3 regions of the Cytobacillus sp. Hz8 genome follow, and region 2 is predicted to be linked to each of the others. Evidence: riboswitches for the same ligand, from Rfam matches in the RefSeq annotation. Region 2 holds a riboswitch; each other region holds the start of a gene.
The links. Region 2 has a riboswitch for glycine ahead of ACE38V_RS13675 (GNAT family N-acetyltransferase). Riboswitches for the same ligand answer to the same signal wherever they lie in the genome.
Positions count from the first base shown of each region.

Region 1: it holds a riboswitch for glycine, as region 2 does, so the genes downstream of both, ACE38V_RS11790 (ACT domain-containing protein) here and ACE38V_RS13675 (GNAT family N-acetyltransferase) in region 2, are expected to answer to the same signal.
Region 3: it holds a riboswitch for glycine, as region 2 does, so the genes downstream of both, gcvT (glycine cleavage system aminomethyltransferase GcvT) here and ACE38V_RS13675 (GNAT family N-acetyltransferase) in region 2, are expected to answer to the same signal.

Region 1 covers NZ_JBHKFI010000008.1:89,398-99,734, reverse strand. The annotation lists gene ACE38V_RS11800 (ferritin-like domain-containing protein) at 111-551, shown strand; gene ACE38V_RS11795 (PFL family protein) at 594-1,955, opposite strand; gene ACE38V_RS11790 (ACT domain-containing protein) at 2,026-2,301, opposite strand; glycine riboswitch at 2,391-2,468, opposite strand; gene ACE38V_RS11785 (amino acid permease) at 2,574-4,004, opposite strand; gene pepF (oligoendopeptidase F) at 4,264-6,144, opposite strand; gene aroD (type I 3-dehydroquinate dehydratase) at 6,721-7,485, opposite strand; gene ACE38V_RS11770 (DUF1516 family protein) at 7,513-7,851, opposite strand; gene ACE38V_RS11765 (response regulator transcription factor) at 8,255-8,944, opposite strand; gene ACE38V_RS11760 (sensor histidine kinase) at 8,993-9,913, opposite strand.
Region 2 covers NZ_JBHKFI010000010.1:88,132-98,468, reverse strand. The annotation lists gene ACE38V_RS13705 (DUF1572 family protein) at 1-102, shown strand, start outside; gene ACE38V_RS13700 (helix-hairpin-helix domain-containing protein) at 210-602, shown strand; gene ACE38V_RS13695 (nuclear transport factor 2 family protein) at 828-1,187, shown strand; gene ACE38V_RS13690 (LLM class flavin-dependent oxidoreductase) at 1,276-2,322, shown strand; gene ACE38V_RS13685 (spore coat protein) at 2,379-2,723, opposite strand; gene ACE38V_RS13680 (ferritin-like domain-containing protein) at 2,740-3,015, opposite strand; glycine riboswitch at 3,403-3,480, shown strand; gene ACE38V_RS13675 (GNAT family N-acetyltransferase) at 3,601-4,155, shown strand; gene ACE38V_RS13670 (amino acid permease) at 4,281-5,657, shown strand; gene ACE38V_RS13665 (amino acid permease) at 5,785-6,597, shown strand; gene ACE38V_RS13660 (LrgB family protein) at 6,792-7,481, opposite strand; gene ACE38V_RS13655 (CidA/LrgA family protein) at 7,474-7,842, opposite strand; gene ACE38V_RS13650 (MerR family transcriptional regulator) at 8,151-9,026, shown strand; gene ACE38V_RS13645 (NUDIX domain-containing protein) at 9,247-9,687, shown strand; gene ACE38V_RS13640 (DMT family transporter) at 9,716-10,337, opposite strand, start outside.
Region 3 covers NZ_JBHKFI010000002.1:66,681-77,017, forward strand. The annotation lists gene comGG (competence type IV pilus minor pilin ComGG) at 1-201, shown strand, start outside; gene ACE38V_RS03325 (shikimate kinase) at 216-713, shown strand; gene ACE38V_RS03330 (YqzE family protein) at 745-933, shown strand; gene ACE38V_RS03335 (YqhG family protein) at 1,017-1,823, opposite strand; gene ACE38V_RS03340 (DEAD/DEAH box helicase) at 1,792-3,489, opposite strand; glycine riboswitch at 3,730-3,819, shown strand; gene gcvT (glycine cleavage system aminomethyltransferase GcvT) at 3,973-5,073, shown strand; gene gcvPA (aminomethyl-transferring glycine dehydrogenase subunit GcvPA) at 5,100-6,446, shown strand; gene gcvPB (aminomethyl-transferring glycine dehydrogenase subunit GcvPB) at 6,439-7,896, shown strand; gene ACE38V_RS03360 (rhodanese-like domain-containing protein) at 7,949-8,332, opposite strand; gene ACE38V_RS03365 (lipoate--protein ligase family protein) at 8,513-9,349, shown strand; gene ACE38V_RS03370 (vitamin B12-dependent ribonucleotide reductase) at 9,695-10,337, shown strand, end outside.

The DNA.
Region 1 (10,337 bases), on a different contig from region 2:
ACAAAATTGTCAAACTTTTTCTGTAAAAATAATCCATTTTTTTACTTGCACTCCATTTCCCTTCTTTTCGTAGAATACCTTAAAGTGCTTATAGGAGGTGAAAATGAGCGATGAACCAAAATCATGTTCCTTTTACTCAAGCCAATAGAGAACCCACTCAACTAGTTTCAAATATTAAAAAGGCGATTAACGGAGAATTTAGTGCGATTCATTGTTATGAAAAACTGTCAAAGATGACTCATTCTGAGAAGGAAAGAAAACAAATTCTCGAAATTAGAAAGGATGAAATAAAGCACTTCCAACAATTTTCACAGGTATATACACAATTAACGGGAAGAGAGCCTAACCCAAAAATTAGTGAGGAATGTCCAGACACTTTGCGAAAAGGATTAAAATTTGCCTTCAAGGATGAACAAGAGACGGTTGATTTCTATTTAGATATATCCGATCAAGTTCATGACCCGTATATTCAAGAAATTTTTCGAAGGGCAGCCACCGACGAACAAAACCATGCCGTATGGTTTTTATTTTATTATCTTAAAAACAAATGAATGTGAAAAAGGGCGGAGAAAAAATTCTCACACCCTTTTTCATTAATTTATTAAAGATTGAAGCGGTGCAGGAATTCTGCCACCACGACTGATTAATTTTTCAGAGCTGTATGGATTCACACCAATCACTGGAGCACGGCCAAGCAACCCTCCAAACTCAATCATGTCTCCTTCACTTGTTCCAGGAACTGGAATAACGCGTACAGCTGTCGTTTTTTTATTAATCATGCCAATGGCTGCTTCATCGGCGATAATCGCTGAAATCGTTGCAGGAGATGCATCACCAGAAATCGCAATCATATCAAGTCCCACGGAGCAAACACAGGTCATGGCTTCTAGTTTAGAAAGCGTTAATGCATGATCGATAATTCCGCGTATCATCCCATTATCTTCGCTGACTGGGATAAATGCTCCACTTAGGCCACCCACATAAGAGCTCGCCATCGATCCACCTTTCTTCACGGCATCATTCATGAGCGCAAGCGCTGCAATCGTTCCGTGTGTCCCTACTCGTTCAAGTCCAATTTCTTCTAAAATTTCCGCCACACTATCATTCATTGCGTTCGTTGGCGCAAGCGATAAATCCATAATTCCAAACGGAACTCCTAGGCGCTCTGCCACAACACGGCCAATTAATTCACCTGCTCGTGTAATTTTAAAGACTGTTTTCTTAATCACCTCTGATACCTCACCTAAATCAGCATCAGAATGCTTCTTTAATGCATTCAACACAACCCCAGGACCACTGACACCTACATTCAGAACCACTTCACCTTCACCAGCTCCATGAAAGGCACCTGCCATAAAAGGATTGTCCTCAACAGGATTACAAAAAACAACGAGCTTTGCACATGCTAATCCATTTTGATCCTTCGACTTTTCTGCAGCTTCTTTAATGATTTCTCCCACTTTTCGGACGGCATCCATATTAATTCCTGATCTTGTCGTCGCAACAGATACCGAAGCACATACTCTTTCAGTTACACTTAACGCTTCCGGCAGAGCATCAAGAAGGGTTTGGTCTCCTTTGGCAATTCCTTTATGTACAAGCGCAGAGTATCCTCCTATAAAGTCAACACCCAATACAGTTGCCGCTTTATCTAAGGTCTTCGCTAATTCAATCGCCTGTTCTATCGTTGCATTACCTAGTATTTCTGCAATGGGGGTAATGGATATCCGTTTATTGATAATCGGAATTCCAAACTCTTTTTCAACCTCTTCCGCAACTTCCTTCAATCTGCTCGCATATCGGGTAATTTTGTCATATACTTTGCCGTTCATTTTTGCAAAATCTGAGTCTGCACAGTCATATAAACTAATTCCCATCGTAACGGTACGGATATCTAGGTTTTCCATTTGCACCATGCGAATGGTTTCCATCATTTCCTGCAAAGCGATATTCATGATTGTCCTCCTATTATTCCTCACAACAACTGAGGCAATTTTTTATAGCCTGATTATTTCATTATTCCTCTTATATCCGGTGCATTGCTTGGAAGATTTCTTCAAGCTGAATATTGATTTTTAAGTTCAATTCTTCCCCTAAATCATCCAATTCCTTTTGTAAAACATCCAGCTTATCAAAGCCTGAAACGTCGACCAACATCATCATCGTAAAAAAATCTTGGAGAATCGTTTGGCTAATGTCAAGAATATTAATCTGATTTTCTGATAACACCGTCGTTACCTTCGCAATGATCCCTACTTGATCCTTTCCAATCACACTTACAACTGCACGTCTTCTTCCCATGTCAATCACCTCATCAATGAATTAAAATGTAAAAGGAGATTGGATACACTCCAATCCCCAGTTCAGTTGAATAACGATTCAAAACTATCAGTTACTCTTCTGTCCTTTTGCCTGAGATTGTGAATCCTTCGGCGCCGCAACATGGCGGTCTCTCCAGAAGCTGCTCCTGCTATAGTTTTACCCATAGCCCTCACCGCTACTATTTATATAAAATAATTAAAATTATATCAATCTATAATGTTTCTGGTCAATAACAATTGTCTCACCCGAGATTAAACGATTTTTTTGACAGCCTCCATTTCGATTTCCTCTTTTTTAGTGCTCTCTCTCATGATAAACGGATAGAGAATAAGCCCAAATACAAAGAGACCAATTCCTAAGAAAAATGTCTTTAGATCTGCAGTCCCAGTTTTAATCACCCAAATGGAATAAATCAAAGCAAGTCCCGTAATAATCCCATCCACAATTCTTGAACCTTTTATTTCCGCATAGGTTTCACCTGAAATGACGAGCTTCATCTGATAAATGGCTGAAACAAAGTATGGAATTAAATAGGCCAGTGTCGCGACAATCATCGCAAAATTATATGCTTGTGTGACTGTTCCTGAAATCGTTGAAAAAATAAAAATTTGGGTCATAATGTTTGTTAAAGTTAACGACCGCTGCGGATTTCCCTTTTCATTGGTTTTCGCAAACCACTTTGGAAATAAATTTAATTTTGCGGCTTGATAAGGAACCTCCGAACTTACGACAACCCAACCAATATTCGAACCAAGTAAAGAAATAACAGCTAGGATCGCCATAATGGCTGCTCCCTTACTACCTATTACAGCGTCAAGTGCATCAACTAATGGTTTCTGTGATGTGACTAACTCTTCATGTGGCAGGGCAGCCATTGTTAACAACGTAATGGCTATATAAATCAGAACTGAAATCAATAATCCAAAAATCGTCGCTTTTTTGACATCCTTTTGTGATTTGGCACGATTAGAAAGCATCACCGCTGACTCAATTCCAATAAAAGCCCAAAGAGTGGCAATCGCCGCCGCGTTGATCTGTCCCCCGAATGGAACAGGATGACCCTCTGCATTCGTATAAGTTTCCCCTAATCCTAAATTACTTGCATCAAAAATAGTAAGTGTTAACACGATAAATAATATAAAACCAATTATTTTTGCCACGGTGGTAACTAAATTCAATTTTCCAACACCATTAAAATGATAGGTTAAAATCCACTGAATTCCCCATAATAAAGCGCTGCAAACAAGAAAGGTGATTAATTTCCCCAATTCAAGCTGAAAGCTGCCAATGGAGAGGAGCGTTTTTGTACTTTGCATCACAGGGAAAAAGGTGGATAAATATCCTGCTAAGGAAATCATAACAGAAGCCGTTGCCGCCCAATTCGCTGCCCAATAGCCCCATGCCATGCTATAGCCCGCAATTCGGCCATTTCGAGGATTTCGAAATAAGGCTTGAGCATAGCTTTGCGGACCAGCCTTAAGATCAGGCTTTCGAATAGCTAAGTTTCCAAATACAAGGGCAAGAGTTAATACCCCTAAACCAGTGGCGCCCCACGACATAAGGGCTCCCATTGAACCAGATACTTGTGCTAAATTGGAAGGCAACATAAAAATTCCGCCACCAACCATATTCCCGATAACAAATGTTGTTAAAATTAAAAATCCCCATTTTTTATTATCCATTTGCATGCACCTTTCTAGATGTCGTCTAGTTATTTTATAAAAATGGTCTTTCATTTTTAAAAGGAGTGAAGATAGCTTTTTAGGGATATTTCTGTTTAGCGTCTATATTATAGCAGATACTTTATTCTGATAAAATGGTAAAAAAATAAAGTGAAATAATAAAAATAGAGCTAATAATCAGATTAGTAAATCCTTTATCAGCTCTTGATATATTTGGTTATTGATAACACTCATAAAACATTCAATCTTGTACAGATGACTAATCTAATAACTTTTCCAATTCATCTAAAGTTTCACCAAATACTTCCATTGCTTCATCGATTGGCTGCGATTTCGACATATCAATCCCCGTTTCTTTTAACATGAGAATTGGAGATCTGGACCCTCCTGCACTTAATAGCTTATCCTGAATTCTTGTCACAGCGTGGGTGCCTTCCTTCATAATTTGCTGAGAAAGGGCTGCAGAAGCCGCAAAGCTTGTCGCATATTGATAAACATAAAAGCTATTGTAAAAATGGGGAATGCGTGCCCATTCCATCGCAATTTCCTGATCGGATTCCACGGCAGGGCCATAATATTTCTTATTGATATCAAGATAAAGTTTTTTTAACGTTTCTGCATTTAATGATTCGCCTCTTTGTTCTAACTCATGAATTTGCTCTTCAAATTCGGCAAACTGTGTTTGTCGAAAGAGGGTGGTTCGAAAGTCTTCAAGTCTTTGATTTAATAAGGAGATTTTCTCCTCTCTACTCTTAGCCTGCTTATATTCGTGATTCCATAAAAGAGTTTCGTTCAAGGTTGAAGCAACCTCAGCGGTAAAGGTAGTATATCCTGATGTGATATATGGCTGTTTTTTATTGGAATAGAAGGAATTCATCGCATGTCCCAATTCATGGGCAAGCGTATACACATCATTCTTTGTTCCCTGATAATTTAATAGCACATAAGGATGAGCATCATAAGCTCCCCATTGATAAGCCCCGCTTCTTTTATCTTCGGTTGCATACACATCGACCCAACCATTCTGAAAGGCCTGTTTGATTTGTTTCGTGTATTGTTTGCCCAAAGGTTTTAGTCCAGCTAAAACCATTTCTTGTGCGCGTTCATAAGGGATATAACTTGAACCCTCTGCCATAACAGGGACATGAATATCATACATATGAAGCTTTTCCACAGCGAGCATTTTTTTCTTTAGCTTCATGTAACGATGTAATTGGGGCAGTCCTTTATGGACCGATTTGATTAAATTATCATAGACTTTAACCGGAATATGATTGGCTTGAAGGGATGCCTCCAATGCGGATGGATAGTGACGTACTTTGGCATAGATATTATCAGCCTTTACTTCTGTGCCTAGGGTTTCCGCAAAGGAATCCTGAAAATTAGCAAGCGTCCCATAATAAGTCTGAAAGGCTACTCTTCGAACTTCCCGATTCTTATTTTCCATAAATGCTGGATAATTGGCCCTGGTTAAAGGAACCTTCTGCTGGTTTTCATCTAATATCGCTGGAAATCTTAAATCCTTCTCAAGCATTTCGTAAAAATTAGATCCTGTACCAAGCATAGGTGAAACTTTCGCCAAAAGCCCCTCCATCTCTTTTGACAGTGTATGTGACTTGGAGTGCATCATATTTTTCAGTACTTTTTTATACTTACTGAGCTCTACATCCTTTAAATATTTTTTCATTTGCCTTTTCGGAATGCTGATGACCTCCGGTTTAAACCAAGATGTGTTTTCATAAAGAGCTGTTGACATATTCTCACTTTTGTCCGTCATCGATTGCAGAGCTGGATTTGATTGATTGACGTCAAATGCAAGCTGAGCATATATATAAGCTTTCTCCTCCATTCTTGATAGGACAAGTAAATCGTCTAAAGCCTTTTTCATATGAGAAGGAGATTTCGTAAGTTTCCCTTTATATTTTCGTTTAAACTTCTCCGATTCCCGAACGACTTTATGAACATCCTCTTCCCATTCCTTTTGGTTTCTATACATGGTTTCGAGCTTCCATTTATATTGGTTTGGAATTTCTCTCCGATTCTCATAACTTACAATATGTTCTTGCTGCTCCTTTGCCCATCCTAAAGTAGGGTAAGTTAGAATAGCAAAAGTTATGACAACGCTGATAAGTTTTTTCATCAAATCAATATCCCCCTGTGTTCACGGATTAAAATAAGAATTCTGGTGCTACTTAGCTATATTAGGTTTGACATTTTTCGGGAAAAATATGTAAACCGTGTTGAGCAGATGGAATATGAACAGGGCATTTCCCTAAAAAAATTAATAGAAAAAATGCACCGTTTAAGACATTTAGTCTTTTCGGTGCATTTATTTTAATCTTGCATTCGCGCATTTTTTATTAATTTGAAATGATAAATCCGGTAAAGTGAAACTTCCATCAGTGGGGGTTTTCGACGCACAGGACGTGCTAGTGCAGACGTAGCGATTGACGTCGCGCTTTTAGTTTGCCATTCATCCCCTCTGATGGTTAGTCACGCAAAGCCTGATTGATTTTTCTAAGGGCTGAAGCCCAAAGAAAAATCTTATTTCACTTATCACGCTCATAGCGCCACGTCCTGTGGCTTTCGCCTGACTAGGACCTTAATCCCTCGTCGGACCTTTACGGACAGTTGATCTCCCACTTATCTTCTTCGTATTCACAGAATCTTGAAGTGGGAGTCAAAATGTCCGTTAAGAGTGGGATAAAACCTTTTCCTATAAGCTCTTATGCAAAAGAGCTAATATTTGTCGTAATTCTCTAATAGGGATTTGTCCTGGTGCGGATGCCTGTTTGGCCGCACCAAAGGTGATGGCAGAACCGAAAATTTCTCCGGATAGACGACTGATGACTCCTGTACCCGCCATGGACATGGTGATGATAGGGCGAGTGGCGAATTGTTCTTTCATCGCTAAGGTTGCATCTAATAATGTTAGGACGTCAGCTTTTTTTGTTGGCATGACAGCAATTTTGGGGATATCAGCACCTAGTTCTTGAGCTTTTTTTAATCGTGCAATGAGTTCATCCTTGTCAGGTGTAGCTTGAAAATCATGATTTGAAAGAATGACAAAAACGTGATGCTCATGGGCATGCCCAACCAAAGTTTTGACGGTCGCCGCTGCATTAAATAACTCCACGTCGATAATATCGACTAAACCCGTTTCCACAATGGCCTTATTTAATTGGATGTAATCGGCTGGGCTAATTTCTTGCTCGCCACCTTCTTTTGCACTGCGAAAGGTAAAAATTAATGGCACATCTGTTAAGATTTCTCGAATTTCTTTAAGCGCTCCTATCACTTTTTCAAGCTCAGTTAATTTCTCAAAATAATCAACGCGCCATTCCACCAGGTCTATATCAAGCGTTCGTAATTGCTGAGCTTCCTCCTGTAACTCTTTGAGAGTTTTCCCGACAAGCGAAACACATATTTTTGGTACTCCTTCCCCAATGGAAACGTTCTTAACCTGAACGACTCCTCCCATAAAACTCATCTCCCCATTATTGTTCATTTAGCCGATTACTACATAACCTAAATATAATACCAATATAAGGGCAACTACTAGCAGTGTAAAGGAACCTTTGACAGATTTTCCGTTTTTCATGCTGACAAGGACCAGCTCCATTGCCATGATAACAACTAAGCCAACAATGGATTTTATCATCACAATCCCAGTAAATTGATATACGAAAGTCAAATACCCACCCGTTGCGAGAATGAGTAGATAGAAGAGTCGTAAGCTCATATGGGTTATTTTTTGGAACTTTTCATTACCTTTTTTTCCCATGTAGAAGCTAATAATAAATAATAAAATAGCAATACCCCAAGATGTTACATGTGCATGAATCATTCTTATTTCTCCTTAATTTATATAGTGAAACTTCCATCAGTGGGGGTTTTCGACGCACAGGACGTGAAGTGTGCAGACGTTGTGATTGACGTCGCGCTTTTAGTCTGTCATCCATCCCCCACAGATGGTTAGTCACGCAAAGCCTGATTGATTTTTCTAAGGGCTGAAGCCCAAAGAAAAATCTTATTTCACTTATCACGCTCATAGCGCCACGTCCTGTGGCTTTCGCCTGACTAGGACCTTAATCCCTCGTCGGACCTTTACGGACAGTTGATCTCCCACTTATCTTCTTCGTATTCTCAGAATCTTGAAGTGGGAGTCAAAATGTCCGTTAAGAGTGGGATAAAATTATGCCGATATTTTTTAGCTGAAGGAATTAAAAATGACGGATATATTCTACCTTTTAAATCTTAAAGCGATATCCTGCCCCCCAGATTGTTTCGATATGCTGTGGATTGGACGAATCGGTTTCGATCTTTTCACGGAGTCTGCGAATATGTACAGTTACGGTTGAAACATCGCCAATGGCATCAATTCCCCAAATTCGTTCAAATAGTTCATCCTTGCTAAAAACATGATTAGGATTTTGAATTAAAAATACTAATAAATCAAATTCCTTTGATGTTAAGGAAACTTCCTGATGATGGATGAATACTTTTCGATCATCAATATCCACTTCCATGTTTCCAATTATGACTCTATTCTTCATGGGTGCCTGCTTCCCGATTAAGTGTTCATAACGAGCTAGGTGACCCTTTACACGGGCCACGAGCTCACTAGGACTAAACGGCTTAACTAGATAATCATCCGCACCAAGTCTGAATCCTCGTATTTTATCAACATCTTCCTTTTTTGCTGAAACAAATATAATCGGAACATCTTGTGTTTTGCGAATTTGTCGGCAGATTTCAAATCCATTAACGGTTGGCAGCATAAGATCAAGGATATAAAGGTCATAAGATCCTTGCGTAGCTTGTGCGAGACCCTTATGACCATCATCTTCAATATCTACTTGAAATCCTTCTGCTTCAAGATAGTCCCTTTGTAATTCAGCAATACTATGATCATCCTCAATAATTAATAGCTTTTTCATCTATATATTCTCCCATAAACTCTTTCTCTTTGAAGATTCTATTGTCATCTAGTGTTTAACCTTTTTTAAAGTAAAATGGATTTCCGCGCCATTCTTGATGTCTTCGGGAATCCAAATTTCGCCGCCATGCTCTTCAATAATTTGCTTGGCAATGGCTAATCCGAGACCGCTCCCGCCTTTATCACTATTCCTAGATTGATCGGCGCGATAAAATTGGTCAAATACATAGGGAATCGCTTCCTTTAGTATTCCTGGTCCATTATCGGCAATGACAACCTCGACCCATTCATCCCTTTCGTGAACAGATAAGGAAACAATTCCATCTGGTTTATTCATGTATTTTACACTGTTCATAATAATATTGGTAAATACTCGCATTAGTTTTTCACGGTCTACATAAACAAAAATGGGTTCCTCATTTTCATTGAAAAATTCGATCCTCATCCCTTTCTGTTTGTAGACAAAGGAGAGATCTTCTACACATTCATTCATATAGGAGAGGATATTCATTTCAACAAATTCGAAAGGAATTCTTTTTAAATCAAGTTTAGAAAAGAGAAAGAGCTCCTCAATCATCGCATCCATATCGTTTGCTTTTTTATAAATCGTGCTCATATATTGATTTGTCTTCGCAGGTGTATTCGCAATACCATCTTGAATTCCTTCAACATACCCCTTAATGGCAGTGATCGGTGTTTTTAAATCATGAGAGATATTGGATAAAAGAAGTTTACGATTCTCCTCATATTTAAGTTGTAAATCAATGGACTTTTTTAACTGCCCTCTCATTTCCTCAAATGAAGAAAAGAGCTCACCAATTTCATCCTTGCGATTAGATTGAATTTGAAAGTCTAATTCTCCTTGTTTAATCTTTTTCGTTGCCTTTTTCAAGGTCATAAGCGGATTAATAATATTTTTCGAAATTAAATAGGAGATCGCTCCATTCGTAGCAATCAGGATAAACAACATAAGGAGTAATAACCATGGATGATAATTCAGCATGAATTGCTCGAGGTTACTAGTTTGCTTGATAAAAAAAATACTGCCCTTTTTATGATTTGGAAAATAGAAATCAAATTGTTCATATTTATAGGCTTGATGATCGATAGAAAGAGAGTCATGAGCATATTTTTTAAATTCTCCAAATGGTGTTAACTCTTCATCAATAGGCAAAGTTTTGATTGCAGCCGAGCGGTAAATGACTTCATCATCCACCCTTACTAAAAGAGAGAGATTTACCTTTTGAAACTCTCTATCAAGGCTCTTTAAATATGATGGACTAGCAAGTTTATTTGGCTGTGAACTCGTCATTAATTTCAATTTGGAGATATGCGCATTTTCCAATGCTGTTTGTTTTTCATACTGTTTCGTATTAATGATATTTTCTTTTCCA
Region 2 (10,337 bases):
TGGAAAAATTTAAGTGTCCCATTCGGGGAATCTGAACAATATTTGCAACAAAGACTTGAGAAACATCTTTCAGATAAACCAGGGAAACTTCCGAAACAATAAAATGAAAGGTGTGAATATATGACTACTAAAACTCCTAAACTGCCATTATCAACCGAAGAAAAGACTCATTTAAAAAAGCGAAAATCAAATTAAATCAAATAGCAGATATGGATTCCGCTTCAATATGCATTAGTCTTCAGTGTACAGAAGAGCGGGCCAAGTATCTTCGTGCCTTGGCTGAATTCCAAACCATTCCTTCTATTGGACCTAAGTCAGCACAAGAAGTCATTGATTTGGAATTTTTCTCTCTTGAAGAAATAAAAAATGAAGAGGGCGCCGATTTAATCAATCGCCTCGAGTCACTTTATGGATTTTGGGAAGACCCATGTGTCGAGGATACTCTCCGCTGCATCGTTCATCACGCCAATCATCGGGATAGCGGGAAAAGTTGGTGGGACTTTACTGAGGAACGAAAAAAATATCGCATTCAATATGGATATCCATCAACAAGACCTCAAACACCTTGGTATGAAAAGAAAGTAAAATTATCCAAAACTTAAATGTCATAACAAACTCCGATCGTGTACTTTGTTGCTTTTTCAAGCAGAATAATTAAATTCTAGGAACAACTGTGTCCGAAAAAAGGATAATTCGAACTGCTAGAATTTTGGAAAACAGCTTTTTTACAATAAAAACCTTTCCCATTTTGTTTTCTATTCCACTTCAACTTAAAAACAAACCTTTGCAATCGAAAATATTAAAACCTAATTTGGAGGAGAACCATCATGCTTGATTCTACTGAATTAAAATTACAGCTTCTGAAATTAGAACAAGCACTCTTATCGCCTGAAATTCGAACTTCACCGCAAAAATTAGAGCAATTCCTTGCCGATGATTTTTTTGAATTTGGAAGTTCCGGAACCATTTGGTATAAAAAAGATTCCGTTGAAGGCGGAGGTTTAACAGTCCGGAAAATGACCCTTACTGACTTTAGTATATATCCATTATCTGAAGATGTGGTGTTTACGACATATCGGATTCAAGACGAAACAAGAAACCGGGAGACTTTACGGAGCTCCATCTGGAAATGGAAAGATGGTCGCTGGCAAATGTTTTTTCATCAAGGAACAATAACAAGCTCTTAAATAAACAACCCGTGTGCATATCATTCGTATGTTTTCCCTATAAATAGTAGTATATATAGTAATAAATATAAACTTGGAGGATCTACTCATGGAGATAGGGATCAGTACTTTTGTAGAGACGACACCAAATGTAACAACGGGACAAGTCATCAGCCATGCCCAAAGAATTCGCGAAGTTGTGGAAGAAATTGTACTCGCAGATCAAGTAGGATTGGATATATTTGGTGTTGGAGAACATCATCGTGAAGATTACGCAGCTTCTGCACCTGCTGTGATTTTAGCTGCGGCAGCCTCCCAAACAAAACGAATCCGCTTAACCAGTGCCGTCACAGTACTTTCTTCGGATGACCCTGTCCGAGTATTTCAAGATTTTGCAACGCTCGATGCTATTTCAAATGGTCGGGCAGAAATCATGGCAGGTCGAGGATCGTTTATTGAATCTTTTCCATTGTTCGGCTATGACTTGGATGATTATGATGAATTGTTCGATGAAAAATTAGACCTATTATTAAAAATCAGAGACTCTGAAAAGGTGACATGGAAAGGGAAACATCGTCCCTCCATTCATCAACTCGGGATCTATCCACGACCTGTTCAAAACCCATTACCTGTTTGGATTGGAAGTGGAGGAACCCCGGAATCTGTTGCTCGTGCAGGACAACTTGGTTTACCTCTAGTACTTGCCATCATCGGTGGCAGTCCACTGCAATTCGAACCTCTTGTACGGCTTTATAAAAAAGTGGCAGCTCGTGCAGGACATGATATATCGAAATTACCCGTTGCTTCTCATTCCCATGGATTCATTGCAGAAAGTAATGAAATGGCTGCAGAGAAGTTTTTCCCTTCAACACAACAAGCGATGCAAAAATTAGGACGCGAACGGGGATGGGGACCCTACACACGCGAAACCTTTGATGCTGCTCGAAGTTTTAAGGGAGCCTTATATGTGGGAGATCCTATGACCGTAGCTAAGAAAATGATTCATCTAAGGAAGGATGTCGGAATTACCCGCTTTATGCTCCACGTTCCAGTGGGTACGATGCCTCATAAGGATGTAATGCGAGCCATTGAGCTGTTGGGAAAAGAAGTTGCCCCAATCGTAAGAGAAGAAGTCACGAAATGGGAACAACAATGAAAAACAACTGCCCCCAATGCTTTACATGTGTAAACCTTTGGGGGCAGTTGTTCTTGCTAATATGGAAATTGCGTGGAATAATTACTAAACTGCTGATAAGCCTGATCAATCTTCTGTTGATCTGCCGCTTCTAACTTGTACCAGCCTTCTTTAAACATAAGATTGAACAATTCACGAGTGCTATTATGAGTTTCCTGTAGAATCTGAAGGACTTCCGTATAAAGCTGCTGATGACTTGCTTCACGAACGGCAATATTTAAGCTATCCGTAATATATTTACATGTGCTTAATCCATCGTTTAAAAAATCCCGATCATTCATTTGCTGATTTTTAACCTGTGGTAATTGACCTGTTTGTGGATTTGCAATTTGATTGCTTTGCATTCCTTGTTGATTTTGCATTCTTCTCACCTCAACCTTAATGTGGCATATTCTGATTTTGATTTTGCATGCTTGTCATAGCGGATTGATTATCCACCTGTAAATGAGACAAAATTCTTTGATAATGATCTTGATGCATTCTACCTGCTTGGTCAAGGGCTTGCTGAATTTCTCCATTGCTCACCTGTGTCGCAAGAAAATGAAATTTCTTCGCTGCTAACAACTCCCAAGAAAGCACATCCTTTAAATATAAAAGATCCTTTGTTGTAATCGCCTCAGGGGGAGAAGGCATGGGTGATTGGGCATTATTCATATCATTACTCCTTTACATCTCAAATTCATTCACGTTATTAGAATGAACTTCAGATGTTCAATTTATGCGAGGATTAAAATTGTTTGCTTTATATTTCTTATATTAGTCCTTTAAATTTCTTCATCTTCTTCATTCCAGACACATAATCCCTTTCCATGGTCAAAATCTCCAAAACTAAATATTAAATGAAAAAATATCCATTATATTCGCGCAAAATTAATGGCAAACTCTAAAAATAAGCTTGACCGATTACATAAATACTGATAAAATTTTAAATTATCTTACAATAATATATTGAAAGAAACTAAAAATGAGAGAAAGCAAGTATTTTCTCTTATCAACACTTCCATCATACACTGCAATGATCGCTATGGGGCCACTATAGCAGGAGCAATTTCTGGAGAGATCGCACAATGGCGACGCCGAAGGGTTCATAATCTCAGGCAAAAGGACAGAAGAGTAATCAACTTTTATTTGTTTATTCTAACGTTCATTTGAGATTGGAGAAGAACTCCAATCTCTTTTTGTTTTATAAAGGAAAATTACAAACTAGGCTATTTTATCCTAATAGAATAGGAGATTATTATGATTATTCGAGAAAAGGAATTTTGTGTTAATTCTTTGTACTATTCCATTCGATCGGCAAGTCCTGTAGATGCAGAAGAATTAGCTCATCTGCGTGTAAAGATAGATGGGGAAACAGAAAATTTGGACAGGGAAAGTGGGGAGGACGTATTGGATCCTACTAGCTTTGAACAATTGATTCAAGCGGATTCCCAGAGTCCAAGGAATCTCTTCCTAATTTCCCAAACTGAAGACCGTATCATTGGCTATTCAAGGTGTGAAGGAAATAATTTAAAAAGATTGACTCATCAGGTGGAATTTGGAGTATGTGTCTTAAAGGAATATTGGGGTTACAAAATTGGTACCCAACTATTACTTGAGTCTATTGCCTGGGCAGATTCCAGCCAAATCAAAAAAATGGCTTTAAAAGTATTAGAAACCAATGAAAAAGCCATTAAACTTTACCAAAAAAATGGCTTTGAAATCGAAGGTATCTTAAAAATGGATAAACTTCTTTCTGATGGGAAATTTTATAACACAATTATAATGGGGAGATTTCATGCTGAATCATTTTGAAATAAGACATATGGCTGGAAAAAGAATCCTGCTTTATCTCTGTGGGTATTTTTTAAATTCGGCATAGGTGTTAAACATCCATAGACTTTAGAAATACCTAATAAAAACATATGGGGGAGACAAACGTGACTGAGCACAAATTAAAAAGAGATTTAAAGAATCGCCATGTCCAGCTAATCGCCATTGGTGGAACAATCGGAACAGGATTATTTTTAGGCTCTGGAAAAGCCATTCAATTGGCAGGACCGTCTATAATCTTCGCTTACTTAATAATCGGAATTGCCGTCTTTTTTGTGATGAGAGCATTAGGAGAATTACTTTTATCGAATGCAGGTTACCAATCTTTTACCGATTTTGCAGCAGAATATATTGGACCTTGGGCAGGCTTTATTACAGGGTGGACCTACTGGTTTTGCTGGATAATGACAGCGATGGCTGATATAATTGCCGTCGGTGTTTATGTACGATATTGGTTTGATATTCCGCAATGGATTCCTGCGATTGTAGGGATTATCATTCTATTAGGATTAAATTTATTAACCGTTAAGCTTTTTGGGGAATTAGAATTTTGGTTCGCTATTATTAAAGTCATTACAATTCTATGTTTGATAACGATTGGTATTATTCTACTTATCATGGGATTCCAAACGAATACCGGAACGGTAGCGGTTCATAATCTTTGGAAGGATGGAGGTCTATTTCCACATGGAGTCTCTGGCTTTTTATTATCATTCCAAATGGTGGTTTTCGCATTTGTGGGAGTGGAGCTAGTTGGAGTGTCCGCTGCAGAGACTGCAGACCCAAAGAAAAACATTCCATCTGCAATCAACAAAATTCCGCTTAGAATCTTATTTTTCTATGTAGGAGCTTTATTCATTATTTTATGTATTAATCCTTGGGATCATTTGAATGCGTCTAGCAGTCCCTTTGTACAGGTCTTTAAGCTAGTCGGAATACCTGTGGCTGCTGGAGTCATAAATTTTGTCGTCCTAACCTCAGCCGCTTCAGCTTGTAATAGCGGATTATTTTCAACGAGCCGCATTTTATATAATTTAAGCAGCAATAATGAGGGACTCCCAAGTTTTGCTAAATTAAATAAAAATCATGTTCCTAGCAACGCGTTGTTGACATCCGCAGTAGTTCTTTCAGTAGGTGCTTTACTAAGCAAACTCATTCCCGAGCAAGCCTTTGGAATTGTTACTACCATTAGTGCGATCTGTTTCATTTGGGTATGGGGCATTATCCTAATCTCTCATATCATTTATATGAAAAAACGTCCAGATTTACGAAAGAAATCCAGCTTTAAAGCACCATTGACACCGTTTATCAACTATGTGGTGCTTGCCTTATTTGCTTTTATTTTAATCATCATGCTAGTAGCTGAGGCAACTCGAATGGCTTTATTATTAACACCTATATGGTTTGTTCTTTTATTTATTTTCTATTTTTATAAAAGAAACGTGAAAATTGTCGTACCGAATCCAAACAGAACAAAAAGTTAATCTATCTAATGCAAATAGCGGAAGTTCACTTTAATAGTTGAACTTCTGCTATTTTTGTATAGAACAAAGCGATTTACAATTATGAAATTGGCCGTTTTGTTTTTCTAAAAACCTTACAATGCAGATTATGTTAACAAGAAAGACAATCTATCACATCCAAAATACAACACCAGTAAGACCTTGTACCGTTTTTTCCTTGGTTGGATTATATATCTTATATGCCGCAGCACTGCTCCCGCTTATTCCAACAGCGATCCTCAATGAAAATGTCAGCCCGATGGTAGCCTCCCTTTATCGCTGGGGAATCGACTGGGCAGGGACCGTCATGAATATTATCTTAATCTCTGCGATTTTTTCTGCAATATTATCATCCATTTTCGGATTAGGCAGAATGATTCGCTCCTTAACTGATAAAGGTCATGCACCATTATTTTTGAAAGATCATTCCAAAGTACCTTATCGCGGAATCATTTTTTCTGAATTCGCTATGCTATTAGGACTTGGGTTTGGGCTTTTATTTCCAAGGGTTTATCTAGTATTAATCACTACTGGCGGTTTTGCTTTACTCTTTACCTATGCGGTCATAATGGCCAGTCACATTCGCTTTCGAAACCGAGATGGCTGTCCGCCTGACGGGATTTGCCAAATGCCAGGATTTCCTTATACCTCATGGGCCGCTTTAATCAGCCTGATTCTCATTTTATTGAGCATGCCACTTATTTCCGGTCAAGGAACAGGTCTTATTGCCGGAATGGTGATGGTTGCAGGGTATGCGCTGATCTACTTAGCCGTTAGATCGCGAATCAAAACAAAAGCGGTCAGTCATGAATCAAAACATATCAAACTTGAAATATTTCAGCCGAAACTATTAACAGAATATTCTCAAGAGCTTAGAGTAAAGGAAAATAAGAAGACTACAAAAAGTAATGAAACAGATTAAAATGATAATGCCTTACTTTCAATTGAAAGCAAGGCTTAGATTGGTTTCATAATTCTTAACTGAACTTTCTATAAAAAATTTCATTTTAATTTTAAAAAAGATCTAATTAGCAGCTAAAATAAATAAAGTGCAGAGATGATTCGATGACTTACATTTACGCCTTGGGATATTCTTCTTCATTCTATCATCAGATCTTAAAGAATAAGTGGAACAAGTGGGACTAAAACCGTCAAAAATAATGCAGATGTCGTCATAGCCGCATTTCCCATCGCACCTTCTTCTTCCCCCCAATTGAAACAATGATTGGCACCTAGCATTTGAGCAGATGTCCCAAGAGCAAGTCCCTTAGCTGACCTACTTGTAATTCCAATGTATTGGAGTAACTGAGGTCCAATCAAAACAGATATCAAAGCCGAAAGTATCACATAAATAATTGTGGTTGAGGCTAATCCTCCTAAATCAATCGAGATCGTTAAAGCAATGGGTAAAGTAACTGACCGCGGAATAAGGGAAGCTTGGAGTTGATTATTTAAGTGAAATAAATGCGATAGCACTACAACAGTCGCTACACCACCTGAAGTTCCACATATGACTCCGGCAAGGATTTTTTGATAATTATTCTTTAAAAAGGACCATTGCTTATAAAGGGGGATAGCCAATGCAACTACAGCTAATTGCAATAATTGATTAAAGACAAAATTCACTCTTTCATATGTTTCTTCATGTACATGAAAGAGAACAAGAAACATCGTTAGAAGAAACGAAGCGGTATATAAAGGGTTTAACCAGCTTTTATGATATTTTCGAAATACTTTTAACGAGAATAAGTAACAAGCAATAGTTAAGAGAATACAAGAAGATGCCTTCAAAAAAACTTCATTCATTAGCTCTCCTCCTTTTTAATTTTTCCACCCACTCAACCATAAAAGCGGAAGTTAACAAGCAGCTAACACTGCTCACGATTAAAATAAGAAAGACATTCCAATGTAAAATGCTGAGGAAACTAAATGATATAAATAACCCCGCAATCGGTGGGATAAAAAGGAAGGTTAAATGCTTTAGAAGAAAGGTGGCAGCTTGTTCCACCCATTTTAATTTCAAAAATCCAGTTAACAAACTTATAAATAGGAACAACATTCCCACAATGGAACCGGGGAGGGGGAGATGAAATAACTTCACCATTCCATGACCAAGGAACAGAAATCCGGTTAGAATAATCGTTTGAATGCCCCATTGAAGTTTCATATTCCTTCACTCCAATCTTTGAAAAATTTACCTTTATTGTAGCGGACCCATATTTCTTTGTCAGTTTTATTGTAAGAAAATCTAACAAATATTAATTTATTATTTCAAAATTATTGTTAGAAAAACTAACAATTACAATCTTGTTTCCTCTATTCTAAAACCACATAAAATGAAGTTTTATTTAAAGAAGGAAGAGAAATGCTGACACCATTCAAATGGATTATTTTTCATCAAAATATTTTTTGAAGGTTGTTGCTCTTGACTAACCCCTTAGGGAATAGCTTATGATAAATTTGAGGTGATTCAAGGTGCTTATTCATGAAGTATGTAAAGAATGCAGATTAACCAAAAAGGCAGTTGAATATTACGTAAAACAAGGACTAATTCACCCCGTGGTCAATCATAATGGGTATCGAAATTTTAATGAACAGGATGTCTCTCGATTAAAAGAAATCTCTGTGTTACGGAAACTTGATTTCAGTATTTCTGAGATTAAGAAGATTCTAGAATCAAACAATAAATCGGCTGTTTTAGCAAAGAACAAATTTCTCATGGATTTAAAGGTGCAAAAATTGCAGGAAAAGCAGGTATGCCTTGAACACTTAATGAATGGCTATGACATTGAAAAAGAAATAAAATATATTAAAGAGCATCTTGATCACTGTTTTACGATAAAAGAAAAGCTTGTACAAGCCTTTCCAGGTACTTATGCCATGTTTTTAGCCATTCATTTTGGTCCATTTTTAAATGAAAGAATCAATAGTCCCGAGAAAAAAGCTGCCTATAACAACATCGTCCAATTTCTTGATCAACTAACTATTCCTAAAGAAATAGAGGAGTACATAGAACAGGCCATCTCTGTTGAAGTAGAAGACATGGAATTAATCAATCAAGAGCTATTCAAGGTTACCGAGGATGTTGAACAATACTTTTCTAAACATGAAAACCTAGAGGAGTACATACAACTGCGTTCATCTCAGGAATATCAATCTACTCCCGCTTATCAAATGGGAAAAGCCATAAGAGAATTTCAGCAAATCAGTGGATACAATGACATATTCATCCATAATTTAAAAATATTAAGCTCTTCTTACAGAGAGTATTCCAATCGCTTACAAAAAGCGAATGAGTGGATGGTGAGAAAATATCCAGAAGTCGCAAACTGGTATCAAGAGGATAAATAATTCTTTCATTTCCGCTAATTTCACTGTAAAATAAATCCGAACTGGAAAATTGTAGCTAGAGTTCCGCTATCCTGATAGGTCTGTGATCAAGGGCTACATCTTTTACATATGGTAAAGGGCACCTATTGACATAAAAGGTCCGAGGGGAAAGGTTCAGCGTATTTGCTATACGTTGAAATCTTTCCTCTCGGCTTTTTTTATTTTAAAGGAGGATATTAAGATGAACCAAATTGACGAAATAAAAGCTGGAATTGCCGTGATCATTTTTAATGAAAAGAAGCAGGTTTTGCTGCAGAAGAGAGCGGACGTAGGCCTGTGGGGAATTCCTTCTGGACATATTGAAATAGGAGAAACCGTTTCAGAAGCTGCTATTAGAGAAGTTAAAGAGGAAACCAACCTAGAAATCGAAATAATAAAACTGATCGGTGTTTATTCAGAACCAGCATCACAAGTATTTAACTATCCCAATGGGAAGACCGTTCATTTTATCACCACTTGTTTTCTTGCAGAGGTGAAGGGTGGGAACCTTAAATGCAATTCCAATGAATCCTTGGATCTTCGTTATTTTGGGCTTGAGGAACTGCCACACAATTTATTATCCATGCATCCCTCTTGGTTAAAGGATGCATTATCTAAAAGAAAAATGGCTTTTATTCGATAAGAATTTTTCAGGGAAACTAAAATAATAGCTATGCTGAAAGTTTCCCTGCCTCTTTTGGTACTTGTTTATTCAAGGCTAGTAAAAGAATCATCCCAATGATACAGGCGGTCCCGGCCCATTGAAAGAAACCAAATGGTTCTTTTAACCATATGACAGTTGTCAAAACAGAAGCAAGCGGCTCCAAGCTGCTAAGAAGACTGGTCTCCTTTGCTGAAAGGCTTTGCAAGCTTTCTATGTAAAACCAAAAGGCTAACATAGTGCCAAATACAATGACAAATATTAAATATAAATAAGCTTCTCCATTAAAACGGTGGAGATCAACTCGCCAAAGTGGATGAATAAAGCTTAATGCACTACCTCCAATCAGCATCGCCCAACCCACAATAACAAAGGAATCAAATTGATTTAATAACCGAACAGCATATAAAGTATAGAATGCTGAAGCAACCGCAGACAATATCCCCCAGGTAATCGCAGGCATCGGCACAGATAGCTGCGATAGAGAGCCATTTGTTAGTAAGAAAAAGCAACCAAATAAGGCAAGGAAACAAGTTAACACATCCTGACGAGATAGGATGGTTTGTTTACGGATGACTAAATAGAGAATAATCATGGCAGGAGATAAATATTGCAAAAGTGTAGCAACCGCC
Region 3 (10,337 bases), on a different contig from region 2:
CTTCAAGAAAATGGACAGGACATGAAATCGGGGACATTAGCGTATATGGATGGAGAAGTTGATTATTTGATTAAGGATTTAACTGCCGAAGTCTCACAAATCACGTTTCAGATTCATTTTCCGGAAAATGAGAAGGTAACCGGTATGGCTTTCTATGACAAAAAATTAAAAATAATGATAAAATGGTATGAAAAAAACTAATAGGGGATTTAAGGATGCAACCTATCTATATCATCGGTTTTATGGGAACAGGAAAGTCAACAGTCGGAAAGGCACTTGGAGAGCTTTTTGAACTTTCGGTATACGATACAGATGAGGAAATTATGAAACAGCAAAAGATGAGCATCAATGAGATTTTTGCACAAATGGGAGAGACGGGCTTTCGCATGATAGAGACGGAAACTCTTAACAGGATGCCTAAAAACGGGATTATTACGACAGGCGGAGGTATCATTTTAAAGGAAGAGAACGTTAAATATATGAAAGAGACGGGAGTCGTTTTTTTGCTCCATGCCACCATAGAGGAAATCTTACGAAGACTTGAAAATGACGAATCACGCCCACTTCTGAAAGGAAGTAAGAAGGAAAATGCAGTCAAGCTCTATAGCCAAAGAGAACCTTTATACCTAAAAGCTGCAGATTTCATCATTGATACTACCTCTAAATCCATTTTTGAAATCATCAAAGAAATCAAAAATCGATTGAAATGCTGAGAAATGGACATACTTGCTAATGAAAAGGCAGGTGTGTCATTTGAAAACAAATGATTATTTAAAATATATTATTCAACTATTTGTTCAGTATATGGATCAGCCAAAGGAGGAACGGATTAAGAGGCGTTTAGAGCGGAGAGATGCGAAAGAAACCTTTTTATTTAAATGGTTTGGAATCATCCCTTTTGCAATTTTTGCAGGCTTGAAAAAAAGGAAGTGAGTCGCCTGTTGTAAAGTGCTGCTCACTTTCTTTTTTCCATCTGTTTAATTTAGTTTTTCATCTTTATTTAGTGATTTTATGAATTAACTCCATGTATTCGTTGAGTCTTCACGCAGATAAAACAAGCCACCATTGATAATCGAAATCATGATCTTTGGTTCATATTGCTCTTTTAAAGCTTGCTTTTCGATTTCATAACTTTCTCCTTTTTCTTCGATATCTTCATAGAAGTGTTCAAGCAAATGTAAATCCTTTCTCCAACGCTCTTTTGCTTCATCTGCCCAGTGGTGATCTTCCTGTTGAAGGGAATTTGTCAGATATCTTTCGATGCGAGCTAGTCCACTTTTCGGCATAATGAGTGGAGATAATGTAAAGGAATAGTCCGGGATTTTTGGTGCTAATTTAAGCCCCATTAATTTGTCATGAAAATCTTCAACAAGTTGTCCGTTGATTAATTGCAAACCAATGGATTGAAAGATATCCCGTTTTCGATCACATTGATAAGAGATTTTAACATTCATCCCTAACCATGGTTTTAGTGGAATATGCTGACTAGGTCCTGTTTGCAGATTTTCATAAAGCCGGATATAGCCTGCTAAATTTTTGGTTGATTGAAAAATTTGATGAAGTCGCGGTGAACCAAAATGGATCAGTTCTCCTTTCAAATTTTCAGGTGCCTTTTTTTGATCCATAATTAGATTGAGCTTCATCGGATTTGGAATCCCACCGGTTTTTTCAAGGTAATGCCAATAAAATGGACGATTCATTAATTCTTTATCTAATTCAATGGTAAGCTGTACACTCATATATCCAGATTCATTTTCACAGATATCACAGCCATTTGCCTGAAAATAGCGTTCAAGAAATTGATGAATTTCCTGCTGTTGCATTTATATTCCCTTCTTTCATTTCTTCAGCAAACGAGATAATAGAAGATAGATTTTCCATCTTAATTCTCATTTCCCCTTCTGAAGTAGAATTGCCAAATATATCAGCAAGATGATCTTCGACGCTGCCGAAATCTAATTTGGATAAGATATCATCCAATTCGCCAATCACCTTTTCAAATAAATGAATTTTCTCATATAAAAGCTTGAGGATATGTTCCTCAACGGTGCCTTTTGTGGCAAAATTATAAATAAAAACATCCTTTTCCTGCCCAAGGCGATGGATTCGTCCGATCCTCTGTTCAAGTCTCATCGGGTTCCAAGGCAAATCAAAGTTTATAATATGATGACAAAATTGGAGATTGATTCCTTCTCCTCCTGCTTCTGTAGCAATTAAAACTTGTGCATGATTTTTAAACAGCTCCCGCATCCAATCCTTTTTTCCTCGCTTGAAGCCGCCTCGAAAGGGAACAGAGCTGATTCCATGCTGCTTAAGAAACCATTGAAGGTATAATTGGGTTGCGCGGTATTCAGTAAAAATGATTACTTTATCTTGGATATTTTGAATTAATTCCAGTGCCTTTTCTGCCTTTGAATTTATTTTTACAGCCTCCACCTTTGTTATTAAATGCTGGATTTGCTCTTCAAATCGTTTGTTTGGGGATTCTTGTCGGTTTAGCATATTTTTTAAGGTATAAAAGACTGCTTCTCTGCTACTACAGGCTTCTCTTTGCAGCGTCATGACAGAAAATTGGCTGGAGGTTACCCATTGATCTTCTCCTTTAAGTTCTAAAATGGATTCATATAAATCTCTTTCTTCCTGAGAAAATTCAATTGGGATGGTTTTAACCTCCCGTTTTGTCCATTCAATTCCGGTGTCATTTCTTCGATTCCGTATCATGACCTTATTAACGAGTTCTTTTAAATGTTCATCATCATTGATTGAGCGTGAATCCTTTTTATATTTTTCATAAAAGGCGGACTCATTCCCTAAATGTCCTGGTTTTAGAAGGGATACTAAATTAAAAATCTCTTCTATGCGATTTTGAATGGGGGTAGCAGTTAATAATAGGCAGAACTTCTTCTTTAGGTTTTGGACAAATTCATAGTTTTTGGTTTTGTTATTTTTAAGTTTGTGAGCTTCATCAATAATAATTAAGTCATAATTCTGCTGGTGAATGATGTCGCGATGGGGGCTTCGCTTGGCTGTGTCGATGGAAGATACGACAACATCACATTGCTCCCAAACATAACTTTTTCTTTGCGCTATTGCAGGAATATAGAATTTGGAGTTTAACTCATATGCCCACTGTGTGACGAGGGAAGCAGGTACTAAGATTAATACCTTTTTAACAAGACCGCGAATCATATACTCCTTTAAAATGAGTCCTGCTTCAATCGTTTTACCTAACCCAACCTCATCTGCCAAGATAGCTTTTCCATTCATATTTTCGATAACTTGTTTTGCCACTTCAAGCTGATGGGGAAGGGGAGTTAAATGGGATAGATGCTTTGGAGCAGTGAGCCCTTCAAAATCTTCAATAATTGTATGTTTTTCCACTTCAACTGCTAATTTATATAATTCCCAGTTTCCCCATGGTCCATCATCATCAATCCTTTTTAATAAACCATCCTGCCAAGAGGAATCAAATATCATTTCCACTGTCATTATAGAATGCAGCTCCTTTTGTTCATAAGAAGTATGGAGTTTATTAGTTTAAATCGCCTCACTAGGTTTTCTACTGAATAAATAGTTAATTAAAAATAAATCTAGATAGGAATTGTTTTAATTTTTATTGCTCATTTAGGGTCTAGATGGTAGGATGAAGTTAGAAATTTGTCAGATTTGTTAATTTTTTTGCGGTATGCTGTATTAGTATGACCCATTTGGAAAATATTATTGATGCGGATGAGAATAAGGGGAGAGACTACATTTGTAGCGCCGAAGGAGCAAACAAGGTTTTGTGAATCTCTCAGGCAAAAGAACACTTATTTGACGCGACTCTGGAGAGCGTTTCAATTAGTTGAAACCACCAAAGGGGAAAGCCATTAGGTAAACTTTCAGGTGACAGGACAGAGATCTTCTCAAAGAAATTGAGGGGGTTTTCTGTCCTTTTTTGTGCCGTCAAGTGAATTTATAAGGGGGATGTTTATGTCAGAGCTAAGAAGAACACCATTGTATGACGTTTATAAAACGTATGGTGGGAAAACAATTGATTTTGGAGGATGGGAGCTTCCTGTCCAATTTTCAAGTATTAAAGAAGAACATCATGCTGTCAGGAATGCAGCTGGATTGTTTGATGTATCTCATATGGGAGAAATCACGGTAAAAGGCCCTGATAGTCTAAACTTCTTGCAAAAAATGATGACGAATGATCTATCAAAGCTTCAAAATGGCGGGGCTCAATATACGGCAATGTGCTATGAGACGGGTGGAACAGTTGATGATCTCCTCGTTTATCAAATGGAAGAAGCGCATTATCTCTTAGTCGTCAATGCCGCCAATATTGAAAAGGATTTTACATGGTTAGCCTCACATGTTGAGGGGGAGGTAGAACTAATAAATATATCTGAAAAAATTGCTCAACTTGCCTTACAAGGACCATTGGCAGAAAGTATTTTACAACCACTTGTTCATGGGATGGATTTAAAAGAAATTAGCGGATTTACATTTTGTCATGAGGTAAATATGATTGGAAAAAAGGTGCTTATTTCTAGAACTGGTTATACGGGTGAAGACGGTTTTGAAATTTACTGTGAGGCAACGGAAGCCATTTCAATATGGAAGAAAATTTTAGAGGATGGGAAGGATTTAGGTGTGTTGCCTTGTGGACTAGGAGCAAGGGACACGCTGCGATTTGAAGCAACTTTGGCACTATACGGACAAGAATTGAGTCAGACAATTACTCCGCTAGAGGCCGGAATTGGATTTGCTGTCAAATTGAATAAGGATGCTGATTTTATCGGGAAAGAAGCATTAAAGAAGCAAAAAGAAAAGGGGTTGGAGCGGAAGATTGTTGGAATTGAAATGATTGATCGCGGCATTCCAAGACACGGATATCCCGTTTATTTTGGTAATGAATTAATTGGTGAGGTCACTACAGGAACGCAATCACCTACTTTAAAGAAAAATATCGGCTTGGCTCTGATAAAAACCCTTTATGCCGATTTAGGAAATGAAGTAGATGTCGAAGTTCGCGGCAAGCACTTAAAAGCAAAGGTAGTTTCAACACCATTTTATAAAAGAAAATGATTAAGAATCGAGGGGAGATTAGTCCTATGATACATCGTTATTTACCAGTAACGGAGACAAACAAAAAAGAAATGCTCCAAGCAATTGGAGTATCGTCCATTGATGAATTGTTTAATGATATTCCTGACAGTGTGAAATTCAAAGGAAAATATAAAATAAAAAGTGCGTTATCTGAATCTGCTTTATTAAAAGAATTAACAGCCATTGCACAGAAAAATGCCGATTTAAAAGCAAACGTCTCGTTCTTGGGAGCAGGCGTATATGATCATTATATTCCGGTTATTGTTGATCATGTCCTATCTCGTTCAGAGTTTTATACTGCCTATACTCCTTATCAACCTGAGATATCACAAGGGGAGTTGCAGGCGATTTTCGAATTTCAAACGATGATTTGTGAATTGACTGGTATGGATGTAGCGAATTCTTCCATGTATGATGGCGGAACTGCTTTAGCAGAAGCGGGAATGCTTAGTGCAGGTCAGACCAAACGCAAAAAAGTGCTTATTTCCAGTCTTGTTCATCCAGAATCACGAGAAGTAGTCAAAACCTACGCCAAAGGACAAAAAATCGAAATTGTTGAAATTCCTCAAATTGATGGAATCACGAATCTTTCTGCCCTTAAAGAACTAATGGATGATGATGTGGCGGCTGTTATGGTGCAATATCCGAATTTTCTCGGAAGAATTGAACCGCTGAAGGAACTAGAGGAAATTATTCATGCTCACAAATCCATGTTTGTCGTTTCAAGTAATCCGTTATCTCTGGGATTATTAACACCTCCTGGAAAATGGGGGGCTGATATTGTAGTTGGGGATGCACAGCCATTTGGAATCCCAACTGCCTTTGGCGGCCCTCATTGTGGTTATTTTGCCGTGACACAGAAGCTTATGCGGAAGGTTCCTGGCAGATTAGTCGGACAGACAACAGATGATGAAGGTCAGAGAGGCTTTGTTTTGACCCTTCAAGCTCGTGAACAGCATATACGTCGAGATAAGGCAACATCTAATATTTGTTCTAATCAGGCTTTGAATGCCCTTGCTGCTTCAGTTGCGATGACAGCACTTGGAAAACAAGGGGTTAAAGAGGTTGCGTATAGCAATTTTCAAAAAGCAAATTATGCGAAAACCGCTTTAAAAAATGCAGGCTTTGATATGGCTTTTGAGGGGCCTTGTTTCAATGAATTTGTAGTGAAGCTGAACAAACCGATACAAGAGATCAATCAAAAATTATTAGCTAAGGGCATTATAGGAGGTTATGATCTCGGACGGGATTATCAAGAGCTTATAAACCATATGCTCATTGCCGTTACGGAATTAAGAACAAAAGGTGAAATCGATACTTTTGTAAAAGAATTGAGGGATATACATGCATAAGCAAGATCAACCATTGATTTTTGAACTAAGTAAAGAAGGACGTATTGGCTATAGTTTACCTGAAATGGATGTTCCTGAAGTGAACATGGAGGAGTTCATCCCTAGTGAATATTTACGTCAGGAGGATGCTGAATTGCCGGAAGTGTCAGAGCTTGATATCATGCGCCATTATACGGCATTGTCGAAACGTAATCATGGAGTGGATTCGGGTTTTTATCCACTTGGCTCATGTACGATGAAGTATAATCCGAAATTGAATGAAAATGTTGCACGGCTTAATGGCTTTGCCCATCTACATCCATTACAGGAAGAATCTTCCGTTCAAGGGGCTCTTGAACTGATGTATGATCTCTCACAACACTTAGTGGAAATTACCGGTATGGATGAAGTCACACTTCAACCGGCTGCAGGGGCTCATGGCGAGTGGACAGGATTAATGCTTATCCGTGCCTTTCATGAGGCAAATGGTGACGGGAAAAGGACGAAGGTAATCATTCCAGATTCTGCACATGGAACGAATCCTGCATCAGCTTCGGTTGCTGGTTTTGAAACGATTACGGTGAAATCAAATGATAAAGGTTTAGTAGATTTAAATGACCTACGTCAAGTTGTAGGTGAGGATACTGCCGCTTTAATGTTGACAAATCCCAATACTTTAGGATTATTTGAAGAAAATATTCTTGAAGTGGCTGAGATTGTTCACTCAGCAGGTGGAAAATTATATTATGATGGAGCCAATCTAAATGCTGTTTTGTCAAAAGCAAGACCAGGAGATATGGGCTTTGATGTTGTTCATTTAAATCTTCATAAAACATTCACTGGACCGCATGGCGGTGGCGGTCCAGGATCAGGTCCGGTGGGGGTAAAGAAGGAGATGACTCCTTTCCTACCGAAGCCTGTTGTGAAGAAAGTAGGAGAAAAGTACGTACTGGATTATAATCGCCCTCAATCAATTGGTAGGGTAAAGCCTTATTTTGGTAACTTTGGAATTAATGTTAGAGCGTACACTTATATTCGTTCTATGGGTCCAGATGGGTTAAAAGCGGTAACAGAGCATGCGGTACTGAATGCCAATTATATGATGAGACGTTTAGCCGAATATTATGACCTTCCGTATGATACCCATTGTAAGCATGAATTTGTCTTAAGCGGGAAGAAACAAAAGAAATTAGGAGTTCGTGCTCTTGATATTGCGAAACGGCTCTTAGATTTTGGCTACCATCCGCCAACCATTTATTTCCCGCTTAATGTGGAAGAGTGCATGATGATTGAACCTACTGAAACAGAATCTAAGGAAACCCTAGACGCTTTTATTGATGCGATGATTCAAATTGCCAAGGAAGCAATCGATAATCCGGAAATTGTTCAGGAAGCACCGCATCAAACGATAATTGGAAGATTAGATGAAACAACAGCTGCCAGAAAACCAAAATTACGTTATCAAAAATAAATAAAAAAGACCTTGTACGAATGAAACGTACAAGGTCTTTGATTTTAAAAGCTTATTTTTTCGTTTTGACCTTACCTGTCCAATTTTTAAATCCGCCTTTGAGATGAGAAAGGTCTTTGTATCCACGGCGATAGAGAAATTGTGCAGCACGTCCGCTGCGGACTCCGCTTTGACAATATAGATAGACTGGTTTATCTGGACGAATTTCCTTTAAACGCATTTTCATTTGGGATAGTGGAATATTTCTTGCTCCTAATATATGCCCAGCATCAAACTCATTTGGTTCACGAACGTCAATTAATTGTGCTTTTCGATAGCCTGCTTTAAATTGTTCTTCAGTAAGAGTTTTGACAATCTTTCTTTGAAATAACCATCTAGATAAAGAATAAGCTAGAATCGCTACTAGTACGATAAGAGCAAATTTAAGTTGACTCATGATTGATCTCCTTTCAAACTAACTAAGCCATTACTATTATATAAGTCTTCTCTCATATGAGTAAAGGAAATAAACAAAAAAATATTAGCAAAGTTCTTCCTGCTTTGCTTTTAACATGAGTTTTGATAGACTAAATATCGCAACTTGATTCATTTTTTTAATATAAATGAGGTATGTATAGTGGAAAAAGAAAAATGGCTTTTTATTGATTCTGGTCATTGCTCACCTTTCTATAATATGGCGCTTGATGAAGCATTGCTCGATTGGCATAGCCATGGCGATATTCCACCTGTCATTCGTTTTTATGGTTGGAATCCTGCCACTCTATCTATCGGCTATTTTCAAAAGGCGGAAAAAGAAATAAATTTCGATGCTGTAAAGGAGCATCAATTGGGTTTTGTCCGTCGCCCTACAGGTGGTAGAGGGGTATTGCATGAACATGAACTCACCTATAGTGTGATTGTTACAGAAGATCATCCCGATATGCCTAAAACCGTAACAGAGGCCTATAAGGTTATTTCAGAGGGGATTTTAAGAGGCTTTCAAAATCTTGGCCTTGCTGCTTATTTTTCTATTCCGAGAACGGATCAAGAGAAAGAGGCATTAAAGAGTCCAAGGTCAGCGGTTTGCTTCGATGCTCCTAGCTGGTATGAGCTTGTTGTCGAAGGTCGAAAGGTAGCAGGAAGCGCACAAACAAGGCAAAAAGGAGTGATCCTGCAGCATGGATCTATATTATTGGATTTAGATGAGGATAAATTATTTAGTCTTTTTAAATATCCGAATGAGCGGGTAAGAGAGAGAATGCAGAAAGGCTTTAAGGATAAAGCAGTTGCCATCAATGAAATCAGTAAACGGCAAATTAGCTTGGACGAGGCAAAAATTGCTTTTAAAAAAGGTTTTGCGGAAGGGCTAGACATAGAGCTTGTACCATATCAATTAACCGCGGAACAACATCAATACGTATTGAATCTTGCATATGAAAAGTACGAAAGCGATGAATGGAATTATAAAAGATAAAGCGGCTTATGCCGCTTTTTTCAATGTAGGATATTGTCGAAAATCATACTTTTTTCCTATGTTTTTAAAAGTGCAAGCTTTGAAATTTGTTAAAATTTCTTGTTTTTTGGTGTAAAACATCAAAAATCTCTTTTATTCTATCTTTTTTAGGAAAAATGAAGTTTGACAAAATAAAATTTTATTGAATCAAACACAATATATAGTGGTTGAATAAATATTTAAAATACCATATATTGATTTTGAAGATTTGTTATGGTAACTTTAGGTTACTACCATTTTGACAACTAGATGATTATTAGTTTTTCACAAATGATATTAGTTTGGAATTTAAAGGAGTGTACTTGAATGTCTGTTGCGTTAGGACGAAAAATGAATATTGATGTAGAACGTTTGAATGAGGATATAAGTTTATTTCCCCAAGTCCATCCTATTACATCTGATATGACATTAACTCATAAAGGGGTTTCAAGATTAGTCATGCTTGACCGCTATACTTTTAAGGATACGAAGAAAATTACTTTAACGGAGGGGGACTTTGTTGTTCTGACCATTAAAGAGGATCCAAAATTTCCGGCACGAGGTCTAGGCTATATTCTCAACATTGATTGGGAGAAAAAAATAGCAAATGTGCTTGTGGAAGAAGAATATAGAGGTGCTTTAGAATATCCAGAAGAAGTAAAATCCGGGATTATCAAACGTTCTCTTGATGTAATTGAAAAACCATTGGAGATTTACTATGAACAAATTGCTAAAAGAAACGCGACAGGATTAGCATCGGTTGAGAAAACAGAAGAAAAGAGACAAGAATGGTTTGAAAAGTTTTATGAAGAATTAGTCAATTTGAATTTCATTCCTGCAGGCCGTGTGCTATATGGTGCAGGTGCCAATACAGATGTAACGTATTTTAATTGTTATGTTATGCCGTTTGTACAGGATTCCCGTGAAGGCATTTCCGAACATCGTAAGCAAGTGATGGAAATCATGAGCC